Regions from separate parts of the Planctobacterium sp. AWH2_060 genome, predicted to be linked through region 1. Evidence: predicted binding sites of a transcription regulator. Region 1 holds the regulator's gene; each other region holds the start of a gene.
The links. Region 1 encodes FliA, which starts transcription of late flagellar genes. Its sites were predicted from a motif close to CTAAAGNTNNNNNNNNNNNNGCCGATA; they were not measured.

Region 1 (7,427 bases):
GCGCCGCTTTGGGGGCTGGTGCGGGAGCAGCCTTAGGCGCTGAGGCTGGTGCCGCTGGTTTCGTTTCTGCTTGCTCTACGCCCGGGCCTTTTCCAGAGCCGTGTAGCTGATCAAGCAACGCTTCAAACTCTTCGTCGGTAATATCGTCGTCATCACCTGAACTGGTAGCAGCAGGTGCGGGAGCTGGTGCTTTAGCCGGGGCAGGAGCACTGGCAGGCTCAGCACTTGCAGATTCTCCCTCTCCAACAAATTTGCCTTTGCCGTGTAATTGGTCAAGCAGCGCCTCAAACTCTTCATCGGTAATGTCTTCATCACCACCTGAGCTGCTAGCAGCAGGCGCGGGAGCAGCAGCGGCTGGCGCAGCCGTTTCTTTCTTACCTGGCGCTCCGCCTGAACCATGTAATTCGTCTAGTAGTTGCTCGAATTCATCTTCGCTGATTTCATCGATACCACCATCGTCATCTGATGTGACACTGTCCGCATCAAAATCAAAAAATTCATCATCGTCATCAACCGCCTCTTCGGCAGTTGCGGATTCGGGCTCTGCAGCTGGAATTGGAGCCGCTGCTTCATCAGCGCTCTCCGGCTGGCTCAATCGATGCAGGGTGTCGAGTAATGTTTGATCTGCCGCCTGCAGAGGTTCACGGGCTTTAACATGCTCGAACATTTCCACAACGACGTCTGTCGCCTGAAGAATGACATCCATCAATTCGGGCGTCAGCCGTCTTTGACCATTACGCATGGTATCAAACACGTTTTCCGCACCGTGGCAGATATCCACCAGTTCGGTTAGCGACAGAAAGCCAGCACCGCCTTTTACGGTGTGATAGCCTCTGAATATTGCATTGAGCAAATCAGCATCTTCAGGATTGTTTTCCAGATCGACGAGTTGCTCTTGTAATTGTTCCAGAATTTCCCCGGCTTCCACCAGGAAGTCCTGAAGTATATCCTCGTCAACATCAAACGACATGCATCAACTCCACGTTAAAAACCCAGGCTCGAAAGCAGATCATCTACATCGTCTTGTCCCTGAACGACATCATCTCTCTCCGCAGCGTCAATAATCGGGCCCTCTGCTTCACTCGCATCTGCCTTCTTCGATTTATCCACTTTGCCGACTACCTTTTTAAGCTCGGTTTCAGGTTCACCAAATACTGTGAGCATGTTTACGAGACTATCTTCAACTTCTTTAACCAGTTGAATCACGCGACGAATAACCTGCCCGGTTAAGTCCTGATATCCCTGCGCCATCAGAACCTCAGTTAATAAATCGTTCAATTGCGAAGAATCTTTACTAGCTTGTTCTAAAAAACCGTCAAGTTCGTGGCAAAGGGACTTAAATTCACCGAGTTCTAACTGGCGGGTCATAAGTTTTTTCCACTCAGGTAAAATGTGGCTGATACTCGAATTGATCTTCTCAGCGATCGGCATACTACTTTCAACTGCATCCATCGTTCGGTTTGCAGCCTGCTCGGTAGTTTCGATTACATAGTTCAAACGAGTTTGAGCATCCGGGATGTCTTCGTTTGCGAGATCAACGATTCGGGAATCAATGTTAAAGGTATTCAAAGAATCGTGGAGTTGGCGGGTCAATTTACCCACCTCAGCAAATAACTCCATTGAATCCTGGATTTTGCTGGCTTCAAGTAAGGCCCTGGCGGCCTCATCATCCCCTTGCTCTAAAAATGCGACTAACTGCTTAGCATCTTCAAGCGAAATGGGAGAGCTTTTCTCATTAGTCATTTCAGCTCCGTTTTATCTCAGGACTGTCCTGAACTAACCAAGACGCTCAAAAATTTTGTCGAGCTTCTCTTTTAGCGTAGCGGCAGTAAAGGGCTTAACAACATAGCCATTTACGCCTGCCTGGGCAGCAGCAACGATTTGTTCTTTTTTAGCTTCGGCAGTTACCATCAATACCGGCGTGTGCTTCAGCTTGTCATCGGCACGAATTGCTCTCAACAAATCGATACCTTGCATGCCGGGCATATTCCAGTCAGTAACTACAAAATCAAAATCACCTTGTTGCAACATCGGCAATGCAGTGCTGCCATCATCAGCTTCCTGGACATTGGTAAAGCCGAGATCTTTCAACAAGTTTTTGATGATTCGTCTCATTGTAGAAAAGTCATCAACAACGAGAATTTTCATGTTTTTATCCAAAACCGCCTCCAGTGAGGATTCAATCAAGTTTTATTATTATACGCTATCCAGCTTGCCATGCCTGCATTCTGGACTTCAATCTAAGCATAGCCTGACTATGGATTTGGCTCACCCTGGATTCACTTACATCCAGTACTTCACCAATTTCTCTTAAATTCAGTTCTTCATCATAGTACAGAGACAAAACAATTGCCTCACGTTCTGGCAAAGTTGTAATTGCATTTGCCAAAGCCTTTTGAAATGAACCTTCCATAAGATCATCAAAAGGGGTATTTTCGCCCTTATTTTTATCCGTTGTCAGAACGTCTTCTGTCACTCCTAAATCTTCTATACCGATTATTTTACCGGCATTGACCTCTGAGAGCATTTGGTGATATTCAGCAAGGGATACCTGCATTTTTTCGGCGACATCCACGTCTTTGGCATCACCGCCGATTTCTCTTTCAACTTCGTTAATGGCTTCGGCTATCGCCCGGCCATTCTTGTGCACCGATCTGGGGGTCCAGTCACCCTTGCGGATCTCATCCAGCATTGCCCCTCGGATCCTGATACCTGCAAAGGTCTCAAAACTGGCACCTTTGGTACCATCAAAATTTCGTGATGCCTCTAACAGGCCAATCATGCCAGCCTGAATCAAATCTTCAACTAATACACTGGCGGGTAACCGCGCCATAAGGTGGTGAGCAATACGCTTGACCAGAGGTGCGTGCTTTTCCACAAGCAACCTTTTATCGTCATGTTGTTTGTAAGCGTTTGCTTTACTGTTCACGCCTGATTACTCGCTGCCTGCCGTTTAACTAGTTGTTCAATGAAAAACTCGAGATGACCACCGGGTTGCGCCGGAATCGGCCATGAAAGCGCCTGCTTCGCCAGATGAGATATGGCTAAGGCAGCCGGTGAACCTGGGAATACATCAACAATAGCTTTTTGCTTACGCACAGCCTTGCGTATATTTTCATCATAGGGCACAGTTGCCACCAGTTCCAGGGCAACATCAAGAAAGCGATTAGTTACTTTGGAGAGTTTGGCATAAAGTTCCTGCCCTTCTCTGGCGTTTCTGACCATATTGGCCACAACCTTAAATTTAAATACACCGTGATCGCGATTCAGGATCTTCATCAGTGCATAGGCGTCGGTCAGTGATGTTGGTTCGTTACACACCACCAGCATAATATCTTGCGATGCCCGGCAGAAACTTAGCACCATATCGGAAATGCCCGCAGCCGTATCTACCAGCAAAACATCAATCGGAATTTTTAACTCGCTAAATGCTCTGATAAGTCCTGCGTGCTCGGTAGGTGACAACTCGGCCATGTTTTGAGTACCGGATGTGGCAGGCGCGATTAAGATACCAAGAGGCCCTTCAATCAGAATATCTTCCAGAGAACACTCACCAGACAAAACGTGAGAGATATTTTTACCAACCCGTAAGCCCAGCATAACATCAACATTAGCCAGTCCCAGGTCAGCGTCAAGAACCAGTACTTTTTTACCCAGCTTTGCCATTGCAATAGCGGTGTTGAGGGTCACATTGGTTTTCCCTACACCACCTTTACCGCCGGTGATTGCGATGACTTTTGTTAAATTATTTTGGCTCATTTTTCTTAAACTACTCGCCTGGTCCTCAATCATACTGCTACTGCTGAATGTACTGTTCTTTGTTTTGAAGTATGCGGCAATTCATATTTTTTATAAAGCTTTGCTGCCAATGAAATAATATATTTTGCATCCGCTATTTTTATATCTTCTGGCACCTTTTGTCCATCAGTCAAATAGGCCACTGGTAATCTTTCCTGAATTGCGACACTGATTGCCTCACCTAATGAGAAGCATTCATCAATTTTGGTAAAGATACAACCTTGTACCGGCAATTTGTTATAAATACGTAATGTATGTTCCATGACATGTCTTTGCGTATTTGCCTGTAACACCATGTACATTTTGATATTAGCACAAGATGCTTCATTTAAAGTATCTAACTGCTTGATTAATCTTGTATCTCGCTGACCGAAGCCTGCGGTGTCTATCAATACTAACCTTTTATTCCTAAATTGATATAAAACGTCGGATAACTCTTGTGCGTTTGCTGCTTTTTTAACCGTGCAGCCAATAATTTTACCGTAGGTTGCCAACTGCTCATAGGCCGCGATTCTATAACTGTCGATGGTCACCAATGCCACCTGATCTGCGCCATAGCGTTTAGCGTATTGCGCAGCTAGCTTCGCAATAGTGGTTGTCTTTCCGGTTCCGGTGGGACCAAGAAACGCCATTACACCACTTTGCGTCAAAATATCGTTACGGGTTGTCTTAAGTCTATTAGCCAAAAGTTTAAGAATGAATAACCAGGCTTCTCGCTCATTGGCACTTTCCGGCGCGTAAGAAACCACATCTTCTGCCAATTCCGAACTGATCCCCATAGCTTCCAGGCGATCAACCAAATAGGATTGTAATGGGTGTCCTCTGCGTTGTTCCTGCTTTAACAACCCACCAACCTGGAACTGTAAGACGTTGCGCAGCGATCTAAGCTCTTCCTGGATTGACTGAATCGCTTTGTCACCCGTTTGCAGGCTGACTGCGGGAGCTCCACTATCAGACGGCTTTGCCTGACTCTGACGCACGGGTTCGGAGACGGAGGCACTAGCCACCACTGGACGAGCTGTCTCAGCAGTTGGCTGTGGTTTCGCTTTTGAATAGGTTCCAGGTTCCGGCTCCTTGCTGAAACTGGGGACGCCCTGCTTTTCTAACAGTTCTTTTAAACTGTCAGCGCCTGAGTCACCGATAATCTCACTAAGCGTCGGCGTCCCATTTCCAGTCGGCTTTGCTAATGTTGGAGCTTGTTGCGATTCTGCTGGCTTAGGAGCAGCCCGTTTAACAGGCTCATTATCATAAGCGGCTACAATTTCTACACCGTCAGCGACTTTTTTGTTGGACATGATCACCGCATCACCGCCCAGTTCCGCTTTAACCTCGTTTAAGGCTTCGTGCATTGTTTTCGCAAAGAATCGTCTAATTTTCATTTCATCACCTCAGGTGTTGGTGCCTTGTTATTGTCCAATCGCACTGACAATTTTTATTTGTTTGTCGTCCGGAACTTCTTGATAAGACACCACATGCAAACCTTGTACCACATGTTTGAGGAATCTTGACAGAACCGGTCTCAGCATACCAGACGTCAGCAACACTGCAGGCTCACCCGCCATCTCTTGTTGTTGTGCAGCCTGGTTCAGAGAATTTTGTAAATTCTCTGCCAGGCCAGGTTCTATACCGGCTCCATCTTGTCCACCCGCCTGCAATGATTGATGTAACATCTGCTCCAACTCTGGAGAAAGTGTAATAACCGGCATTTCTTTCGCGCCGCCATTAATTTCCTGAACAATCAATCGCTTCAATGCAATACGAACCGCTGAAACCAGAACGTCGGGATCTTGACTCTTGATGCCATATTCTGAAAGGGTCTGAATAATGGTGCGCATATCGCGAATTGGTACACCTTCATACAGCAGTGTTTGCAACACCTTAACTACTGTGCTTAACGGTAAGATATCTGGAACCAGGCCTTCCACCAGTTTGGGATTAGATTTAGCCAACATATCTAGCAGCTGCTGCACTTCTTCGTAGCCCAACAACTGATAGGCATTATTAGTCAGTAATTGGCTCAGATGGGTGGCCACTACGGTCGCTGCATCCACCACGGTATATCCAAGAGTTTGTGCATGTTCACGCTGAGAAGGTTTGATCCATAAGGCATCCAATCCGAATGCGGGATCTTTAGTGGGTGTGCCGTTTAACTTGCCAAAAACCTGCCCAGGATTTATAGCCAGCTCTTCATCGTGATGAATATCGGCTTCGCCCACATTTACCCCCATCATGGAAATGGTGTAGTTGTTGGGCGTCAAATCCAGGTTATCGCGAATATGTACCGGTGGGATTAAGAAGCCCAACTCCTGGGATAGCTTCTTACGCACGCCTTTGATACGTGTTAACAGTTCACCTCCCTGAGTTTTATCCACCAGTGGGATTAAGCGATAGCCCACTTCAAGGCCAATGGTGTCCACCTGCTGTACATCATCCCAACCTAATTCTTTAATTTCTGCTGGCTGCGGAGCTGAGTCTTTCTTCTTCTCAACCACCGCTGGTTTTTCTGCTTCCTTTTTAGCGCGATATTGCTGATAGAAAGCATAACCGCCAATGATGGCACTGAAACCTAAAAACGCCAGATGCGGCATGCCAGGAACAATACCCATAACAAACAGAATACCGGAAGTAACATACATGGCTTGTGGGTTAGCTAACTGATTGCTTAACTCACTGCCCATCTCCTGGGTATCATTTTCCCGCGTCACAATAATGGCGGTAGCAACTGACAGTAATAAACTGGGTATCTGCGCCACCAAACCGTCACCAATGGTCAGTAAGGTGTATATCTCTATTGCGTCACCGAATCCCAGATCATGCTGGATCATACCGATGAACAAGCCGCCCACAATATTGATCAGCATAATAAACAAGCCAGCTACCGCATCGCCTTTTACAAACTTAGAAGCACCGTCCATCGAGCCGTAAAAATCCGCTTCAGCGGTGATCTCTTCCCGGCGTTTACGCGCTTCGTCAGAATCTATGTAACCGGCATTCAAATCCGCATCAATGGCCATTTGTTTACCTGGCATGGCATCCAAGGTAAAGCGAGCACTTACTTCTGATATTCTTCCGGCACCCGCAGTAACTACTTTAAAATTAATGATCAACAAGATGGCAAACACCACAATACCGACCGCAAAGTTACCGCCAATAACCACTTCACCAAAAGCCTGAATAACTTTACCTGCGGCGTCACCACCTTCATGGCCCTCAAGTAATACAACGCGAGTAGATGCAATATTAAGCGCTAATCGCAATACCGTGGCAATCAACAACACTAAAGGAAATATACCGAAGTCCACCGGCTTCTGTGTAAATACACAGACCAGAATCACAATCAGTGACAAAGCGATATTAAAGCTGAACAGCACATCTAAAAGAAATGCCGGCATAGGCAAAATTACCATACCCATGATGGCCAACAACACCATAGGAGTGCCCAGCCCGGAGGTAATTTCTTTTAATTTATTTTGGTCTATGCGATTGAAATAAGTGGCTACTGACATATCTGCATGTTAATTAATTGACACAACTGCGGGTATTCAGCAATAACCAGGCCAATTAATGAGATACTGTGAATCTTTGTCTAAAAGCTAAACTAAACTGCGGAATTAATGTCTTAGCTCAGG
Region 2 (7,427 bases), 1.4 Mb from region 1:
CTTTCCTACTGGCCGCTCGTCACTATGGCAGATGGTATCGTAATCATCCCGGTAATAGCGCAATTCAACACAGGCTTCTTCGTAGCGCTGCTTCGCAGTCATAGCTGCCTGTGGATGGCTTTTATCGTTCATTTTTTTGCGCAAAGTCTGGCACATTTTTTCCTGGCGCTTAACCTCTAAAATATCTTCACAGGGTTTGCGTTCCAGTACTACACAGCCTTGCAGTGTGGCAGTTGCCGTTAAGGCAATAATGAGGTTTTTCATTTGAGTTCCATAAACTGACTTAAATCAGATTTGAGTTTTAAAAATTCAGTGGATTGTTGTTTACTAAGTGCAATGCCTTCCAGTATTTTTATGGTCTTTTTGGATTCTACTATGGTAACCAAATCCGGTTTTGTGGTCTGTTCCATTAATCGTGCAGCACAGTTGAGCAAATTCAGCGCAACATCGGCGTTAACTTGCGAATATTTTAACGCGTGACCAAAGGCTTCGAATGCTGCCTGGTATTTACCACCATTAAAGCAATCCAAGCCTTTTTGATTATAGTGTTCAAATTTACCACTTTGAGATTCAATTTCTTTACCAACCTGTTCCAACATATACTCGATGTTATCATCCAGCTTATAGTCGCTGTCTCTGAGCTCATTGGTTAGTGATTGAGCTTCGTCAAATTCACCGACTTTCACCATTAAACTAATAGTGTCTGGTGCCAGCACCATTGGCATCTGTTCAAATTTATCTTCTATTTCTTTTTGTGCAGCCGTGAGATTGTTTTTGGCCTCCAGGGATTTACCATCCAGTGAGTTAATACGCCCTGTCATCAGGTTGGCGAAGGCGTCATAACTGAATTCATCGCCCGAGCGGATAACCAGTTCATCGGTGCGTAAGCGCTGCAAGGTTAACATGGCTTCTTGTTGATACTTGTTCTTTTTGCCTTTGTCTTCCGAGTTTTCTGCAATATCGATTATAGACCGCACAAAGTTGCACATGTGGGCCAGGTCTCGGTGTACAGAACGTTTACTTTGCTCAAACAGTTCTTTGCAGCATTGCTTGGCAAACTCAAAGTCCTGATTAATGCGGCCTATTGCTGCGCCCATATATTGGCGTTTAATTGAATAAGGCGACATGTCTAATGCCAGCCGAATTTGCGCCATTGCATCAGTGTATCTCTCCAGCGCCATATAACTTTGCGCTAAAATGTCGTGACCTTCCAAGGCCAATAAACGGGCTGAAACGATTTGCCGGGCAAGTTTAATGCTTTCATCATATTCGCCCATTAATAATTTGGTTTTGGCCATAGCTACTTGTGCCCATGGCAAGTTTTTTTGCTCCAGTACCTCTGCAATTAAATCATGTGCGGCTTCGTAATCTTCAGTACGCCAAAATAGCTCGGTTAGCAACAGGATGATACTTTGGCGATATTTAGTGGCGCTTTCCAGTAAGGTTTTGCAGGCAATAATAGCGCTATCCCAATTCTGTTTATAAATTTCAATGTGAACTTTCTTTAAGGCTTGCTTTTTTTCGAAGGCTTTAGACAGGCGGTTGATTAATTGCGCCTGTGAAAAAGGCTTAATGATGTAATCATCCGGGTTGCGTTCAATACTGCCCAATACAATAGGGCGATGGCTGTCTCCGCTGACCATCATGTAAACAGTGTCGGCTCGGGCAAGCTTTTGAACTCGCAGTTGTTCAATTAATTGATAACCGTTCTTTTTGTTACTGCCCAGGTGAAGATCAGCAATAACCACATCAAACTTTTCTTTTTTACAATCAGCTACCGCACCTTCTGCACTTTGAACAATGCGCAGAGAGCGGACTCCTAACTTAGAGATAATACCTTTTAACATGAGCAAAAAAGGTCGTTGATCGTCAACGATAAGCACTCTTTTGTCGGTCAAATTAATTTTGGGCATTACATACAAAGATGTTTATTCAGAATGTAGCCATTAAAAATGAATGAGAACCGCTTCAAAAGCAAGAAAAACCACCAATGTCGTTGTTTTTTCGGGCAATTATCGAACATCGGTAGGTTCGACTTTAGTCAGACAGCCGTGGTTGAATTCAGGATTGTCGTCGACAAACCGGTCAGCCGGACAACGGAGGTTGAAATCAGGATTGTCGTCGGAATGAATTCCGACCTACAGGAAAAGTGGTGGAGGGGGCTGGATTCGAACCAGCGAAGGCAGAGCCGTCAGATTTACAGTCTGATCCCTTTGGCCACTCGGGAACCCCTCCAAAAGAGCGGCGTATATTAGCAGAAAAATTCCTGCTGTAAACTGTTCGTCATAAATAGTTTTGTTTTTAAAGAAATATCTACAATTTGCCGATAAGTGAGGTAGCAAATAGCAGTTGCTAATCAGGCACTATGGATACTAATCAGAAAACAACAGTAAATCCGGAAATCCGCCAGACGGAGTTTAAAGCCGGGCTGGGTAAAGCGTTACGTCATGGCTCACAGAGTGAGTTTGCGTTGCTGTTGTCTATGATGCAGCAGGATTTAACGCAACGCTTAAAGCTGGAAGGGGAAACAGAAGATAAACCCCTTGGCCTGATACCGATTGAGAAATTCAATTTTTATCCGCAAGTACCATTAAAAACCGAACAACAACATTATATCCGGCAACAGCAATTTGCCACAGCGGTCCAGCGCAATGATCTGCCATCCGCCAAACTGCTCGCTTATATGCATCCTACGCCTTTGTCACTGTACAATGATGTTAAACGTATTCCCGATAATGTTACGTCAAATTGTGATCTCTTTACTCAAATGAAAATAAAGGGCCTACAGGGGGAAAATATTCAGGTGGATGAAACGCTGCTCTATGACACGGTTAAAGAAGTCAGAGAAAAAGGCCTGGATTAAGCCAAATGCTTAACGATAGAAGAAATCCGCCAGAAAAAATCTGGCGGTGAGTTTATCTTGGGGGGATTATCAGAAACTGTAACTTACGTTGACACGCATGTTGCGCCCTTGTGCAGTAAAGTAATCTAAATCTGCATCAACTGCGTGACCAGCAATATTGTTATAACGAATGTACTCTTTGTCCAAAATGTTGTTGACCACAACACTGGCTTTTACAGCATCATTGAATGAATAGTCGAGTATCCAGTCAAAAACGGCATATCCGCCGGTAGCAGCATCGCCTTCATTAACTTTGTTCATCGCTCTTGCCCAGTTTAGGATAAAGTCTGAAGACCAATTATCACCAGAAATATTAATTCCCGCGGTGCCAGAAATTGGGCTGATACTCGAGATATATTCACCAGTGGTATCATCTTTTCCATCTTGATATGCAGCATTAGCAAACAAAGATACAGAATCATCGAAGTAATAGGTTAGTCCTAGTTCAGCGCCATCTATGGTTACTGCGTCGATGTTTTGATATTGAAATAGCAATATTTGTGTTTCTGCACCTGTATATGGGTCCAAAGCAGGCTCTGTTCCGATTAACTGGGTGGCCAAAAAGTTATCAAACTCATTGCGGAACATCGCAAACGTCATTGCAAGGTTACCAATATGACCCTTAACGCCAATCTCGAAGGTCCGACTTTCTTCAGGAGATAAATCTTCACTGGGTAAAAGCTTGTAACCGTATAAGGAGTTGTCGTGATCTATATAAGCCAGATCATATGAAGGGACTTTAAAGCCTTCGCCATATTGTACAAACGCGTTTAACCTTTCATTGATTCGATATAACAAGCCAGCATTTAACGAAAGATTGGAGTCATCAAAGTCACGATAAGCTTCTCCATCCGCTTTTATTGCACCATTTGCGTCCATGTCATAGCGGTCATAACGAGCACCCAAGGTCATCGTTGTTTTTTCGCTTAGCGTTAATTCGTCATTTATAAACAATCCCATGCGTTTAACATCAGTCGTGGGGAATTTATCATCGAGCAGCGGATAACCGGGCTTTGGAGTTCCTTCTACAGAATAAAGCTTCTCTGAAGTGCGACTGGCCTCTGAGTGTTCAATATCTAAACCATAACCAAGAGTGTGTTGCTGGTTTAATTTTAGCGACGCATTAGAAATAAATCCTACTGTCTTTTGCTCAAATACCCCGGTTTCCGACATGTCTCGTTTTTCTACTGTGCCAAACATGGGGGCATTGATGTCTAGATAGCCGTATTCAACATCAGTTTGTTGCGTGTCATTGACATAAACGGCGACATTCAATACATCATAAAATGATGTGTTGTTCTCGCTGTGAAAGCTCAATTTAACTGAGGTGTTTTCTTTATCACTGGTGCTGTATTCATCAACAATTTGATAACCGTAATCTGCAAGAGTGCGGAAAGGGCCTAGTAGTGCATTTGCCAGCTTTCCTTCTGTATCTTGTTGCCACCAGTCAGCCATTAGATTCACGCTGGATTTATCACTAAGATTATATTTGGCTTTATACATAGCACCAGTGGATTCAATATCTAAGTCAGGGCGTGTTTCCTGGAAGTTCTGTACTTCATGGCCTTGCCTTTCAGTAAGTGTAATCAAGTGTTCAAAGTTACCCGTTTTAAATGCCAGGGTACCTGATACGTTGGCCTGTTCACCAGAATCCGTGTATGCGGCTTTTATTTTTCCGGCAAATGACTCGCCATCAGCCAAATAATCAGATGCATCTTTGGTGACAAAAACGGCAATCCCGCCTAATGCATCTGAGCCATATAGGGAGGAAGCTGCCCCTTTTGCAACTTCCACCTGTTTAACAATACCCACATCAATAAAACCACGACCAACGATGTCGTTCGCCCCATTAGCACCATAGCCTTCGTTGACTCGCATGCCGTCTTTAATGATGAGTATCCTGTCACTACCCATACCTCTGACAACGATGTTCTGAGCGCCTCCAGTAGACCCGGTAACCTGAATGCTCGGGTCATATTTAAACAATTGACTCATATCAGTAATAGCCTGATGTTCAATATCGTCAGCATTGATAACAGAAACACTGCCGCTAACGTCCTTTAATGGTTTTACAATTTTACTGGTGACAATCATCACCTCTAAATCTTCTGCAATGTCGTTAGTTTGTTCAGCTGCAGATATTGCAACAGAAGCAGAAGTAAAGACTGTGGCAAATGCCAGACAAAGCGGGGAAAACTTGTACATTATTATTCCTAAATTAATTATGCGCTAAGAAAAATCATGAGAATGATAAGGATTCTCATTTGTTAATTCAATAATAAAAATGCGAATCATTTCTATTAGCATTGAAAGGTTTGTCGTTATTTGATAAATTTCGCCGCAATTCAAAACCAGGTTGATATAACTGTGACTATCCAATTTATCGAGGCCTTGATGGCCGATGTATCCGAGATTCTGTTAACTCCAGTCATTCTCACAATCGTATTTTTGTTTGGCTACGCATTATTCGCTTCAGGGCGGTTTCTATCGCAATTCTTAATAAGACGTAGAAATCGGATTAATTACGTGCGCCAACTAGAGGGCAATAAACCTGCATGGCTCGCGGGTTATCCAGTGCATAATTATTTCGTTAAAAATCCATCAGCTTCGGAAGATGAGTTGGAAGTCTTTGCATTGAAAAAGCTGGAGGCTTTGCGAGTGGTAACCCGAGTGGCCCCAATGCTGGGGTTGATAGCAACAATGATACCCATGGGACCAGCATTAAAATCACTAGCCGATGGCAATATTCAAGGGATCAGCGAAAACCTGATAATCGCGTTTGCGGCGGTGATATGGGGGTTAGTAATTGCAACTCTGACCTTTTGGCCTGCATCAGTGAAGAAACGTTGGTGTGCCGTTGAACTTATTAATATTCGAAAATTTAAGGGAATTGCCTGATGCGTTTTTTAGACGAAGATGAAGAGCTAAATCCCATTGTCAGTGCTGTTAATTTAGTGGATGTGTTTTTAGTTGTCATTGCAGCATTACTGATTTCGATTGCGCAAAACCCACTCAATGTGTTTACCAGTGACGATGTAACTGTGGTGAAAAATGCCGGCAAACCCAATATGGAAGTCATTGTAAAAAAAGGCAAAGAGATAACCCAGTATGAATCTACCGGAGAGGTTGGTTCTGGTGAAGGTGTCAGAGCTGGTACAGCTTACAAAATGGCCGACGGTAGTTTTGTATATGTTCCTGAAGGTGATGACAGCAAAGGAGTACAAAAGTGAAACGTACATTAATGCTTGTTTTGATTTTCAGCGTCAATCTGTTGGTATCTGCAAAAGAGCAAAAACCACAAGTCTTGTTAATGATGTCCAGTCATACATCCGCTGCAAAAGGTACATTATTAGAAGAATTGGCTGCAGACCAGCCCTTTTCGTTGACCCGTTACAACGACAAAGATAAAACTGAAGAGGAAAAACAACAGGATTGGGCAAACGCAGATTTGATCCTGCTGGACGGTATTAATCCGGCCTTGTCTAAATTTATGTTTGCCGATTTGGCACCGTATTTAAAACAATTTCCGGATGTACCGGTGATCTCTCTTGGAGATTTGCAAAACAAGGAGATGAATCAGGGGCTTAGCACAGAGCAAAGAGCAACCATTGGCAGCTACTTTGGAAATGCGGGTCGTACTAATTATCAAAATTTAATGTTTTATCTGAGTAATGAGATTTTTGAACTCAGTGAGGTTATTTATCGCGATCCCATAGTCGTTCCTGATGTTGGTCTTTACCATCCAGCTTTTGCTGGACAGGTTACTAGCGATGAAAGCGCTTTTTTTAGTTGGTTAAACAGTAGTCCCAACCAACCTGTTATTGCCATGGCAATACACCGCTCTGTTGTGGACTATGAACAACAGCAAATTGTCGATGCTGTAATTGAAAAACTGGAACAAAAAGGCGCAAAAGCATTTGGTTTTTTCTTTGAGGGAAATGATGAGTCATTGTCCTATCCCGAATTACTGATGGATGATGAACAAAATACCCGGGTCGACTTGTTGATAAATTATCGAGCTTTACATTACGTGGATAAACGTCGAGCTGAGTTTGAAAAAATTGGTGTGCCAGTAATGCATGCTCTTAATTATACTGAAGGTAGTGAAGCTGATTTTGAGCAAGATGTTGCGGGAATTTCGCCATCGCTGACGCCTTTTTTTCTGGTGATGCCAGAGGATACAGGAAGTATGGATCCGACTATCATTGCCGCCAATGACAAGGGCATTAAGCGGGTAATGGAGCCACAATTAAATGCATTAGTCGAGAGAGCTTTCAACCATGCACGTCTACCACATATTAAAAATCAGGAAAAAAAAGTAGCAACTTTTATCTGGAACTATCCTCCGGGTGAAAAAAACATAGGAGCAGCCTTCCTGGATGTACCAACGTCTATTGTCAACATTGCAAATCAAATGCAATTACAAGGTTATGACGTCAACGTACAAACAAAACAGGAGATTATCGACAATGCAGGTCAAATACTGAGACCTTATTACAGAAAGGAAGATAGTGCTGCGTTGATT
Region 3 (7,427 bases), 260 kb from region 1:
TTACGATACAGGTCTGGGCAACGGACTCAGATTACAGTTTTTAAAGCCCTACACAGGTCAGACTCATCAACTTCGGGTGGTGCTCAATAGTCTGGGTAGCACCATCTTGGGTGACAGCCATTATGGCGGCACGACATCGGACCGAACCTATTTACATGCCTGGCAAATCGGCTTTTCAGTTAATGGCGAAGCCCACCAATATCGATGTTTGCCAGAGTCAGGGGAACATTTTCAAAGCCCTGAATTTAGTGCCAAACTCGCAGAAATAGTAAACATAGCAGAGCATTTTAGCTGGCCGGACAGTAAGTTAAGAGCCATCAGCGGAGGTAAAAACTCTGACATTAGCGGGGGCAAAAGCGCTGACATTAGCGGGGGCAAAAATGCTTAATATCACCATTGTAGGTCGTGGTGCCATTGGTAGTCTGCTGGCCGCCAGATGTCTTGAGCAAGAGCAAGCATTTCAGATGTGGTGGCGTTCAGGTAACACATCCCCACTATCCGTTAGCCTGAAAAACGGTAACAACCATCAACTACAGCAGGGACAAGGCCAAACGCCGGATTTGCTGATTTTGCCGTTGAAAGCATGGCAAATTGCCTCTGCGCTGGATGAGTTTGCCGAGCACATCCCTGCAAGCTGTTGTATCGCGTTGCTACACAATGGCATAGGTACAGAGACACTGGCTCTCAATGGTTTTCCTGAAAATCCAATCCTCAGGTTAACCACCAATCGGGCAGCGAAAAAACAGCAAGAGCAGATCACAGAAACCGGTTATGGCAGTAGTCAGGCTGGTTGGTTGCGCCCGCCAGAGATAGCGCTAAAACTGCAGATAGAAGCATTATTCGACACTTTGCTCGCCCCATGTGAATGGCACAAAGATATCCGCATCCCTTTGTGGGGTAAGCTGGCAATAAACTGTATTATTAATCCGCTGACCGCCATCTATCAGATCCCTAATGGGGCATTGAAGGAAGCAAAATATCAGGCTCAAATCGACACACTATTGGATGAATTCTTTAGTGTTGCGCAGGCAGAAAAAATCAGACTTAACAAAAACGCGTTGCGGAAAAATATAGCTCAGGTTATCGAATTAACTGCCGCAAATTATTCCTCTATGCATCAGGATATTCATTTTAAGCGCCATACTGAAATCGATTTTATCAATGGTTTTCTGTTACAAACTGCGGCGAATCACGGCCTAATGTTACCGGAACATCAGGCCCTGTTTGCTCAGATTAGACAGCTGGAAAGCGTCAAAACTTAAGGCCGATAGACCTTAACGTTTTCGAAGCCGCGCTCTTTTAGCACCAGAGCCTGCATCTTACTCATGACACCGCGATCACAGTAGAGGTAATAAGTCTTGCTTTGATCCAGTTCACTGTAGTCTGAGGACAACTTATAAAAAGGAATATGTTCGATGCTACAGTGCTCTATTTGCAGTGGGTTGTGATCCCGCTCTGCAGGAGCCCGGATATCAAGCAGCACTTCACCGGGTAACAATTGATTGCTGGATTCTACAGCGACAATTTGCTGTTCACTTTTTTCCCCGAGGTTTTTAATGTCTTCAACATTGGCCGCACCGACGACCTGTTCAATCAGACTTAAATCACACTTAGCTTCTTCTTCCAGGACCTTGTCCAGTGGCGCTCTGACATTGGGTTTTATTGAAATAACACCACAGTATTCTGGCATGGACTTGGCAAAATCTTCGGTGCCGATTTTACGAGCCACGTCAATAATGTCGCTTTTATCTGAGCAAATTAGCGGGCGGACCACTAACTTACTGGTGGCCTGGTCAATCACGTATAAATTGCTTAGGGTTTGACTGGATACCTGCCCCAGACATTCACCCGTTACCAGTCCGTTAATTTGCAAATTGTCTGCAACGATACTGGCAGCTCTGAGCATCATGCGCTTTAACACAACGCCCATATAGCCATTTTCAACATTTTGCAGAATATCCGCCACTATGGGTTCAAAGTCGACTGCGATAAACTTAACTCGGTGAGAAGGGCTGTAGTTTTTCCATAAATAATGGCTGACTTCCCGTACCCCAATTTCATGTTCTCTGCCACCCAGATTAAAAAAGCAAAAATGGGTTTTGGCACCGCGTCGAATCATCTGATAACTGGCTACGCCTGAGTCAAAGCCGCCAGACATCAATGACAAGACATCTTCCTGACTGGGCAGAGGCATACCGCCTAGCCCTTTAAACTTGCGCTCAACCAGAATGAGCTTGTTGCGGTCAACCTCAAGGTTGATGGTAACATCCGGGTGTTTTAATTTAACGCCACCGGTTTCACAAAACTGATTGATACCACCGCCCACATAAGCTGCTAATTCTGTTGAGGAGAATGATTGATCACCTTTGCGTTTAACCCGTACCGCAAAGCTTTTGCCTTTTAGTTGATGCTGCCAGACGGCTTTTACCTGCTGATAAATATCGTCCATATCCGTGTACTCGGATTCCTGAACCACTAAACACTGGTCTATGCCGGGAATGCGGGCTAACAGATATTCTGCTCGCTCATTGAAACGAGCAGCGTCAGACTTAATATTAACCAGGATTTTATCCCATTGATTTTGAATGGCGCAGGGGATGTGATTTTGCCCGAGAATAAGACGAATATTGGATTCCAGTAAACGTATAAAGCGCTTGCGCACATCTTTACTTTTAATGGTGATCTCAGGATGAAGCTTTACCAGGAATCTCACGTCTCTCTCCGCTCGAAAAAAGCGCAGATTATACCTTCATCCTGGCACCAGTAAACCTTATATTGGATGAACGCTCAAAACCCTTTGATTGCCCTAAGAATCTTCTTCTGAAACAGATATGGGCTCAGAGAATTTGGGTTTACCCTGGTTAATTGCAATTTCAACCCGGCGATTGCGATTATCGTCGGTTTCCTGGCCTGGCATTTCCAATGGTTGGGTGTCGGCCCGGCCGACAACTTCCATGCGTCCTTCGTCAAAGCCATTAACCAGCCGCAGTACTTCCGCTACGGCGACGGCACGCTGTGCGGATAAATCCCAGTTGGAGCGGTATAACTCATTGGAAATTTGTTGGCTGTCACTATGACCTGAAACCGTAATTTCACCGGGCATGTCCACCAGCAAACCACCAATTTTTTGAATAACCGGGGTAAATTGTGGTTGTAAGAACGCAGAGCCAGCTGAAAAAGAGCCTTGCTCTCGAATTCGGATCACAATCTGCTGTCCCAAAGATTCCATCTCAATAGAGCCATCAACGATTTCCTGCTGAAGCTTTTCAGCAACTTTTTTCATGTTTTCGTTAATCTGTTCCTGACTTTGAGGTTGTGTAGGCGAAGAAGAGGATGAATCCGTGGCTGTTTGCTGCGCCTGACCACCTCGCTCCTGTCCCCGCTGTTTCTGACGACCACCGGCGGAGTCTTCATCGCCCGCCTGAAACTCCAGCATTTGCTGGGTCATTTCGATGGTTTGCTGCTGAATATTTTCAATAGGTGTCGGGTCAGGTCTGCCGGGGCGGAATTCCATGGCAATAACACTGGTGCCTTTGGGAATATCCTTAACTTCGATTTTGTTTTGCACACCAAAGGCAAATTTCATAGAGCCAGCAATCTGCTTAAACTTCAATACATCCATTTCGGAGAATGCTAACAGCAGCACGAAGAAGCACATTAACAGAGACATCAGATCGGCAAACGTCCCCATCCAGGCCGGTAAGCCTTCGGGGGGACATTTGGGACATTCTTCCAGTTCTTCGCTCATCAGGTAAACTCAGTTAATCTTCTGGTGTTGCCGCGCCGCGTTTAGTCGAAGCCAGATAACTTTTTAATATACCTTCTATTACTCTGGGGTTTTGACCATCCGCGATACCAATTATGCCATCTAACACCAGACTTTGATTTACCTTTTCTTCGTCCTTTCTGTTTGACAGCTTAACCGAAACCGGCAAACAAATAACATTCGCGAAAAACGCACCGTAGAGTGTGGTTAAAAGGGCTACGGCCATCGCCGGACCAATCGCTTTAGGGTCATCCATGTTAGACAACATGGCTACCAGACCAATCAGGGTTCCAATCATGCCCATGGCAGGCGCAACATCGCCCATGCCTTTGAAAATAGTGGCACCAAATTCGTGTCGCTCTGTGGTCAGAGTAATATCTTTGTGCAATGTAGTGCGAACCACGTCAATATCGTGCCCGTCCACCAGCATATCTACGCCTTTCTGCATAAAGGGGTTTTCAATTTCGGCCTCTTCTAACGCCAGAAATCCCCCCTTTCTGGCAGCGTCGGCCATTTCCACAATTTTCTGAATCAGTTCATCCGGGGCTTCGATTTTAAACATGAATGCCTTAGCCGCAATTTTTCCCGCACCAAAAAATTGCCCCAGTGTTACCTGTGACAGTACGACAAAAATAGTGCCGCCAAAAACGATAAGTAATGAAGGGACATTAATAAACATGCCCATTTCACCACTCATCACCATGGACATCACCACAAAACCAATGGCGCCTATCATGCCTATTAGCGTTGCCAGATCCACACTGTCCTCCCCGAATAATTATTGTCTGATAGTCAACAACACCAATCTTTGGTGCATTTTATTACTTTACTTCATACTTTAAGTTGCTGACTTAACAACCATTCTATCGGCAAAGTGATATTTTTCCAGAGGAATAAAATCAATTTATTTTAACTTCACCAGAGTTATCGCATTTGAAAGGGGGTCAGATTTTTAATTGACCCCCGGTTTTTGCTTATGTATCTTGCGCCTTCGTATTCAGGCAGAGTGAATGAAATGGCTACCGACAACAGTAAAACTGACACCAATTTTGAACAATCTTTGCAGTCGCTGGAAAAGATTGTCGATGCGATGGAGCAAGGCGAATTGTCCCTTGAAGAAGCCTTGAGTTCTTTCGAGAAGGGCATAAAACTGGTCAGAGACTGTGAAGAAAAGTTAAAGTCCGCGGAGCAGAGGGTCAGAATACTCTCTCAATCGGGTGACGATATGACTCTGCAGCCATTCGATGACCTGCCAGAACAAAACTAAATTACTATGGTATGGAAAGCGGCGGCCTCGCGCTATGCAGAAGATGTTATCCGGTTGCTAAATCAGGCACTGGACAACTACCCTAATTTACCAGGCGAATTAAAATTGGCAATGGCCTACAGTTTATTTGCCGGTGGTAAAAGAGTACGGCCGTTTTTAGCGTTAGCCACTGCTGATATGTTGCAGCTCCCACAGGATAAAGTGGTGCATTTCGCAGCCGCCCTGGAGTGTATACATACTTATTCGCTTATTCACGATGATTTACCCGCAATGGATGACGACGATTTGCGCCGCGGTAAACCCACTTGCCACATTGTTTACGGTGAAGATATCGCTATCCTGGCGGGAGATGCACTGCAAACCCTGGCATTTGAGCTACTCAGTCAAGATCCGAGCCTGACAGCACAAGAAGCCATCAGCGCCGTTAAAGTATTAAGCAGCGCCTCGGGTTTTGCCGGCATGTGTGGTGGTCAGTCGGTGGATTTGTTTCAGGAAGGCAAATCAATTCAACAAAATGAGCTGGAATTGATGCATCGCATGAAAACCGGCGCGCTGATCAACGCCAGCATTGAATTTCCTACTATATTGGCCGGCTTAACAGCGAATAAAGCTGAACAGCTAAATCGATTTGGTCGAGCCATAGGTTTAGGATTCCAGGTACTGGATGACATTTTAGATATTGAGGGTAACACCGAAGAACTGGGTAAACCCCAGGGTTCGGATATACACGCCGACAAAAGCACCTACCCCGCTCTCATGGGAATGCAGGGAGCAAAACAATATTTGCAGCAACTGCACAATGAAGCGAATCAAGCCCTGTTAACACTACCTTACAACACAGAAACTTTGCTATCATTCACCGATTATCTGTTTAGTCGTAACCACTAAGGCACTCTTTACCTAACATGACCCTGGACATTTCTCATTACCCGTTATTGGCCAAAATACATAGCCCTGAAGATTTAAGACTCTTACCCAAAGAAGATCTTAAACAGGTGGCGGATGAATTAAGAGCCTATTTGTTAGCCAGTGTCAGTCAAAGTAGTGGCCATTTCGCTTCCGGCTTGGGTACGGTTGAACTTACCGTGGCGCTGCATTACGCCTACAACACTCCTTTTGACCGGTTGCTCTGGGACGTGGGCCATCAGGCTTACCCACATAAAATTTTAACGGGTCGTCGTGACAGAATTACCAGCATTCGCCAGAAAGGTGGCTTGCACCCGTTTCCATGGCCACCAGAGAGTGAATTCGACACCTTTGCAGTGGGTCACTCATCTACCTCAATTTCCGCCGCTCTGGGCATGGCCATTGCCGCGGAAAAAGAACAAAAAGGCCGTAAAGTTGTCGCGGTTATTGGCGACGGTGCTATGACAGCGGGAATGGCTTTTGAAGCCCTGAATCACGGTGGGGACATCAGCAAAGATATGTTAGTTATCCTCAATGATAACGAAATGTCTATCTCTGAAAATGTGGGTGCTCTTAACAGTCATCTTGCCCGATTATTGACCGGGAGCTTCTTTAACTCCATTCGCGATGGCGGTAAAAAACTACTATCGAACGTTCCACCAATCAAAGAGTTTGCCAGCCGAGCTGAAGAGCACATTAAAGGCATGGTAGTGCCAGGCACTATCTTTGAAGAGCTGGGGTTTAATTATATCGGTCCGATTGATGGTCACGATGTCAATGGCGTGGTTGACACGCTAGCCAACATGCGCAACCTGAAAGGCCCGCAAATACTGCATGTGGTCACCAAAAAAGGTAAAGGCTACGAGGTAGCAGAGAAAGATCCTATTAAATTCCACGCCGTGCCTAAATTTAATCCAGCTGAAAATGCCTTGCCAAAATCAGGTAGTAGCGCGCCTACTTTCAGCAAAATCTTTGGTGACTGGATATGCGATATGGCCGCTCAGGATCCCAAATTGATGGGGATTACACCGGCAATGCGGGAAGGCTCAGGGCTGGTGCAGTTTTCGCAGCAATATCCACAACAATATTTCGATGTGGCCATTGCAGAACAACATGCGGTAACTTTGGCAGCCGGTCTGGCAATTGACGGCTTAAACCCGGTGGTGGCGATTTACTCCACCTTTTTACAACGGGCTTATGATCAATTGATACACGATGTTGCATTGCAAAATCTGCCTGTGCTTTTCGCAATCGATCGCGCTGGTATTGTGGGTGCGGACGGCCCAACACACCAGGGGGCATTTGATATTTCTTATCTGCGCTGCATCCCCAATATGGTGATAATGACGCCAGGCGATGAACAGGATTGTCGAGACATGCTTTATACCGGGCACCTGCTTAAGCAACCCGCCGCCGTTCGCTATCCCAGAGGTTCAGGTAAAGGCCTGGCAGTGAATCAGTCCATGACGCAGCTGGAAATAGGCAAAT

Region 2: ACXAD8_RS04165 (VC2046/SO_2500 family protein) is a predicted target of FliA. The motif match lies at 2,303-2,329, and genes of this name have one in related genera.
Region 3: pomA (flagellar motor protein PomA) is a predicted target of FliA. The motif match lies at 4,631-4,657, and genes of this name have one in related genera.

Annotation. Positions count from the first base shown of each region.
Region 1 covers NZ_JBSWTG010000001.1:2,341,064-2,348,490, forward strand. The annotation lists gene ACXAD8_RS09935 (chemotaxis protein CheA) at 1-970, opposite strand, end outside; gene ACXAD8_RS09940 (protein phosphatase CheZ) at 985-1,743, opposite strand; gene cheY (chemotaxis response regulator CheY) at 1,777-2,160, opposite strand; gene ACXAD8_RS09950 (RNA polymerase sigma factor FliA) at 2,204-2,929, opposite strand; gene ACXAD8_RS09955 (MinD/ParA family protein) at 2,926-3,792, opposite strand; gene flhF (flagellar biosynthesis protein FlhF) at 3,789-5,177, opposite strand; gene flhA (flagellar biosynthesis protein FlhA) at 5,205-7,304, opposite strand; gene flhB (flagellar biosynthesis protein FlhB) at 7,410-7,427, opposite strand, start outside.
Region 2 covers NZ_JBSWTG010000001.1:940,950-948,376, reverse strand. The annotation lists gene ACXAD8_RS04180 (hypothetical protein) at 1-264, opposite strand, end outside; gene ACXAD8_RS04175 (response regulator) at 261-1,913, opposite strand; tRNA gene ACXAD8_RS04170 (tRNA-Tyr) at 2,151-2,235, opposite strand; gene ACXAD8_RS04165 (VC2046/SO_2500 family protein) at 2,366-2,863, shown strand; gene ACXAD8_RS04160 (TonB-dependent hemoglobin/transferrin/lactoferrin family receptor) at 2,933-5,107, opposite strand; gene ACXAD8_RS04155 (MotA/TolQ/ExbB proton channel family protein) at 5,429-5,800, shown strand; gene ACXAD8_RS04150 (DUF2149 domain-containing protein) at 5,800-6,132, shown strand; gene cobN (cobaltochelatase subunit CobN) at 6,129-7,427, shown strand, end outside.
Region 3 covers NZ_JBSWTG010000001.1:2,078,347-2,085,773, forward strand. The annotation lists gene ACXAD8_RS08905 (TIGR01621 family pseudouridine synthase) at 1-388, shown strand, start outside; gene ACXAD8_RS08910 (ketopantoate reductase family protein) at 381-1,262, shown strand; gene thiI (tRNA uracil 4-sulfurtransferase ThiI) at 1,259-2,713, opposite strand; gene ACXAD8_RS08920 (flagellar motor protein MotB) at 2,807-3,748, opposite strand; gene pomA (flagellar motor protein PomA) at 3,762-4,526, opposite strand; gene ACXAD8_RS08930 (exodeoxyribonuclease VII small subunit) at 4,782-5,033, shown strand; gene ACXAD8_RS08935 (polyprenyl synthetase family protein) at 5,040-5,921, shown strand; gene dxs (1-deoxy-D-xylulose-5-phosphate synthase) at 5,939-7,427, shown strand, end outside.